DNA from 2 places in the Streptomyces sp. NPDC056948 genome. Region 1 is predicted to be linked to the other one. Evidence: riboswitches for the same ligand, from Rfam matches in the RefSeq annotation. Region 1 holds a riboswitch; the other holds the start of a gene.
What was found. A riboswitch is a leader RNA that binds a small molecule or an ion and turns the genes downstream of it on or off. The one in region 1 is predicted to bind cyclic di-AMP.
Positions count from the first base shown of each region.

Region 2: it holds a riboswitch for cyclic di-AMP, as region 1 does, so the genes downstream of both, ACFTZL_RS18555 (transglycosylase family protein) here and ACFTZL_RS40280 (LysM peptidoglycan-binding domain-containing protein) in region 1, are expected to answer to the same signal.

Region 1 is NZ_JBHUQX010000530.1:21-2,403, reverse strand. It holds gene ACFTZL_RS40285 (polyprenyl synthetase family protein) at 1-924, opposite strand, end outside; cyclic di-AMP (ydaO/yuaA leader) riboswitch at 1,433-1,603, shown strand; gene ACFTZL_RS40280 (LysM peptidoglycan-binding domain-containing protein) at 1,607-2,374, shown strand.
Region 2 is NZ_JBHUQX010000129.1:4,753-7,135, reverse strand. It holds gene ACFTZL_RS18560 (transglycosylase family protein) at 1-864, shown strand, start outside; cyclic di-AMP (ydaO/yuaA leader) riboswitch at 1,093-1,259, shown strand; gene ACFTZL_RS18555 (transglycosylase family protein) at 1,264-1,959, shown strand; gene eno (phosphopyruvate hydratase) at 2,215-2,383, shown strand, end outside.

The sequences.
Region 1 (2,383 bases):
GGCCTCCTGGGCGTAGCGGACGGTGTCCTTCCGGGCCTGTTCCAGCGCCGAGTGGGCGCGCAGCAGGCGCAGGGCCTCGGCGTGCCGTTCGTCGTCGGTGAGGTCGGAGTCCAGCAGCTCGCACAGGGCGATGTCGTCCGCGAGCCCGAGCCGGGCCGCCCGCTCGCGCAGCCGCAGCACCGGCATCGTGGGGATGCCCTCGCGCAGATCGGTGCCGGGCGTCTTGCCGGACTCGTGCGAGTCGGAGGCGATGTCCAGGACGTCGTCCGCGAGCTGGAAGGCGACGCCGAGCCGCTCGCCGTACTGGGTCAGCACGTCCACGGTCGTCTCGTCGGCGCCGGACATCATGGCGCCGAACCGGCACGACACCGCCACCAGCGAACCGGTCTTGCCGCCCAGCACGTCCAGGTAGTGGTCGACGGGGTCGCGGCCGTCCTGCGGTCCGGCCGTCTCCAGGATCTGCCCGGTCACCAGCCGTTCGAACGCCTCGGCCTGCACCCGCACCGCCTCCGGACCGAGGTCGGCCAGGGTGTGCGAGGCGCGGGCGAAGAGGAAGTCGCCGGTGAGGACCGCGACGGAGTTGTCCCAGCGGGTGTTCGCGCTCGCCACCCCGCGGCGCACCGTCGCCTCGTCCATCACGTCGTCGTGGTACAGCGTGGCGAGGTGGGTCAGCTCCACGACGACGGCAGACGGCACGATCCCGGGCGCGTACGGGTCACCGAACTGGGCGGAGAGCATCACGAGCAGCGGACGGAACCGCTTGCCGCCGGCCCGCACCAGATGCTGGGCGGCCTCCGTGATGAAGGGCACCTCGCTCTTGGTGGCCTCGAACAAGCCTTCCTCGACAGCCGCCAACCCGGCCTGGACATCGGCTTCCAGAGCCTGGTCCCGCACGCTCAGCCCGAACGGCCCGACGTCGGTCACGAGGGGTCTCCTGTCTGCTGTGTCTGCCGGTGATTACGCGGATTGTCGATAGGTCGCTGCCATCACTCGAGTCAGCGTATCCGGTCACGTTTCGATCACCGCCAGCGCCCATGGTTACAGGCCGGGCGGTATCTGATCACGACCGTTATGTTTTCGATCGGGCCATAAGAACAGACATTTGTCGACTTACCAGTCGATAGTTAGATATTCACGATTTGCCATGACGATTGAGCAAATTCCCATTGACGGTAATTGCCCCACAGGCTCGTGATCAGTGAGTTGAATCACGTTAACCCCTTTGCCACGCTCCCCCGACATCGACCCGTACCCCCTTCAGCCGAACGCCAGTTGAGCCTTGGCTCTCGCAAAGGATCAAGTGGACCAAACACCCCCGACCAAGGTCAACCGCGCGATATGTGACTCCGGTGCTTGTTCCCGACATGTGCTGTCGCATACGTTCCCGGCCTGTCCGGCGGACGCCGAATCCTGCCACCGCCCGGACCCCCACATGAACCGATCACTCACGCAGGGCAGGAGCGGGGGACCCAGGTAAGTCGCCGGTCCGCACAGCGGCACGGCTCGGGGTGAAGCCGCGCACGGCAGTACATCGCCGTACGCGGCCGGGCACCTCCCGGCCCGAACCCGACAGCTCACCTCGCAGGCGCCGGAGAGGAACATCGCCATGGCCGGACGAGGCAAGCACCGTCGCCCCAGAACCAACCCGCTCTCCCGAGGTGTCGCCATCGCAGGCACCGGCGGAGCGGCACTCACCCTCCCGCTCCTCGGAGCCACCTACGCGAGCGCCGCCGAGGCGCCGCAGAGCGCACCCGCCGTCGCACAGTCCCTGCCCCAGGCGGCCCAGCCCAAGTCGCTCACGTACACCGTGACCAAGGGCGACACGCTCTACCGCATCGCGGACAAGTACGACGTCTCGGGCGGCTGGAAGAAGCTCTACAAGGACAACCGCTCCGCCATCGGCGACGACCCCAAGCTGATCCACCCGGGCCTGAAGCTGAAGGTGTCGACGACCAAGGCGGCCGCCGCCCCGAAGAAGGCGACCAAGTCGTCCGCCCCGGCCAAGCCCGCCGGCGGCGTCGCCAAGGCCACCCAGGCCTCCGCCAAGACCTACGCCGACAACCTCGACGGATGGATCCGCGAGGCGCTGGACGTCATGGCGCAGAAGGGCATTCCGGGGTCGTACGACGGCATCTACCGCAACGTCATGCGCGAGTCGTCCGGCAACCCCCAGGCGATCAACAACTGGGACTCCAACGCCGTCAAGGGCACTCCGTCCAAGGGCCTGCTCCAGACCATCGACCCGACCTTCCAGGCCTACCACGTGGACGGCACGTCGTGGGACCCGTACGACCCGGTCGCCAACATCACCGCGGCCTGCAACTACGCGGCCGACCGCTACGGCTCGATCGACAACGTCAACGGCCCGTACTGAGCCGTCCCG
Region 2 (2,383 bases), on a different contig from region 1:
GGCGCCAGCGCTGCCGACGGCACGACCTGGGACCGGGTCGCGGACTGCGAGACCGGCGGCGCCTGGAGCCAGAACAGCGGCAACGGATACTTCGGCGGCCTGCAGTTGTCGCAGGAGGACTGGGAGAACCACGGCGGCGTCGACTACGCCCCGAGCGCCGACCTGGCCAGCCGCTCCCAGCAGATAGCCGTGGCCGAGAGAATCCTCGCCGACCAGGGAGCCGGTGCCTGGCGCACCTGCGGACTGCTCTCCGGCCTCGAGCAGGACAAGAAGCCGTCGGGCTCGTCCGACTCGGACGACTCATCCGACTCGTCCGGTTCATCGGATTCGCCCGGATTGCTCGACTCGCTCGGTTCTTCCCCTTCGTCGTCCGACTCGCCGCCCCCTGACGCGCCGTCGACCTCGGAGGACGAAAGCAGCAAGTCCGACAAGTCGCCCGACTCCGAGGACTCCGCCTCGCAGGACCAGGAATCCGGCAGCTCCCCGTCGGCGACGCCCGAGCCTGACAAGTCCGACAACTCGCAGCAGGACGACGACTCTTCGGCGCTCACCGAGACCGGGACCGACACCGGCTCCGGCCGTCACCGCGGCCCCAGTGCCGACGAAACCCGCCCGTCCGAGAGCGGCCGTACGGACGAGTCCACGGGCCGTCACGCCTCGCGCGACGAGGGCTCCGACGACGCGTCCGAAGGTGCCTACATCGTGGGTGTCGGCGACAGCCTCTGGTCGATCGCCGACTCCCTTGATGTCAGCGGCGGATGGCACGAGCTCTACGACGGCAACAAAAAGGCCGTCGGAACCGACCCGAACCTCATCCGCCCCGGTCAGACGCTCACGGTCGAGGGCGAAGCGGACGAGAAGTAGCTGTTCGGGCAGTGCGGAAACCGGGGTGGAAGTCGCCCCGAAACCGTGCGAGTTCGCGTCATGTTTCGCGGCGAATGTCCCGTTTAGGGCCCGTGAGAGATAGATCTCAGAAGCCCTGATCGTCTTTGAAATTCAGCGGATCGCGTGGCTACGGTCGGGACCGCTCGTCACCACGAGCCCCGGCTGCCGCAACGCCGAATCCTGCCAGCGGCCGTACGGGAACAGTCGTCGCGTCAAGCGCCGTAGGCAGGAGCGGGGGACCCAAGGTAGGTGCCCGACCGGCCAGTTGCGCCGGAAGGGCTTGGGGTGAAGCCGTGTCCCGGGAGGGGCGCGGCCGGGCAACTCAACCGGCCCGAACCCGACAGCTCACCTCGCAGGCGTCGGTGAGGGGATCCTTCCATGCTGTTTTCCAGCAAGGGCAAGCACCGTCGTCCGTCCAAGGCCAGCCGTGCCATCGCCGTCGCCGGTGTCACCGGTGCCGCTGTCGCCGCCCCGCTGATGGCTGCCGGCGGCGCTTCCGCCGCCACCGCCTCCGAGTGGGACGCCGTCGCCCAGTGCGAGGCCGGCGGCAACTGGTCCATCAACACCGGCAACGGCTACTACGGCGGTCTGCAGTTCTCCGCCTCCACCTGGTCCGGCTACGGCGGCACCAAGTACGCCTCCACCGCCGACCAGGCCACCAAGGAGCAGCAGATCGAGATCGGCGAGAAGGTCCTCGCGGGCCAGGGCAAGGGTGCCTGGCCGGTCTGCGGCAAGGGCCTGTCGAACGCCAGTGGCGGCGGCTCCTCCTCGAACGACTCCGGCAGCAGCTCCTCGCAGCAGAGCCAGCAGAGCACCGAGTCCCGCGAGACCCAGCAGCAGCCGGCCTCCCGCTCCGACGAGCGCCCGGCCGCCAAGAAGACCGTCACCACCCCGACCGGCAAGAAGGTCAAGAAGGGCGACGGCGAGTACAAGGTCGTCAAGGGCGACACCCTCAGCTCGATCGCCGCGGACAAGAAGGTCGAGGGCGGCTGGGCGAAGCTGTTCAAGCTGAACAAGGACATCGTCGAGGACGCCAACCTCATCTACCCGGGCCAGCAGCTGCACCTGAAGTAAGCAGCGGCTCTCAAGGGCTCCCCGCCCCGGTGCGTGTTCCCCCGTACGCGCCGGGGCGGGGTTTTTTTCTGCCGGTCTTTGCAACCCGGCTTTGTTCCGTTCGGAAACAATTTACTCTCGGTTCTGTCCATCGGGTGGGCGACCCGGTGGCCGATCGGCCGGAGCCGGTTAGGCTCATGTCGCGAGCCACCACGGCCCGCACCTCGCCGGGTCCACGTGACCCGCGGTCCCGCGTCACATAAGAAGGAGATGCTCGTGCCGTCCATCGACGTCGTCGTAGCCCGGGAAATCCTGGACTCCCGAGGCAACCCCACGGTCGAGGTCGAGGTCGGCCTCGACGACGGCAGCACCGGTCGTGCCGCCGTCCCGTCCGGCGCCTCCACGGGCGCCTTCGAGGCCATCGAGCTGCGTGACGGCGACTCGA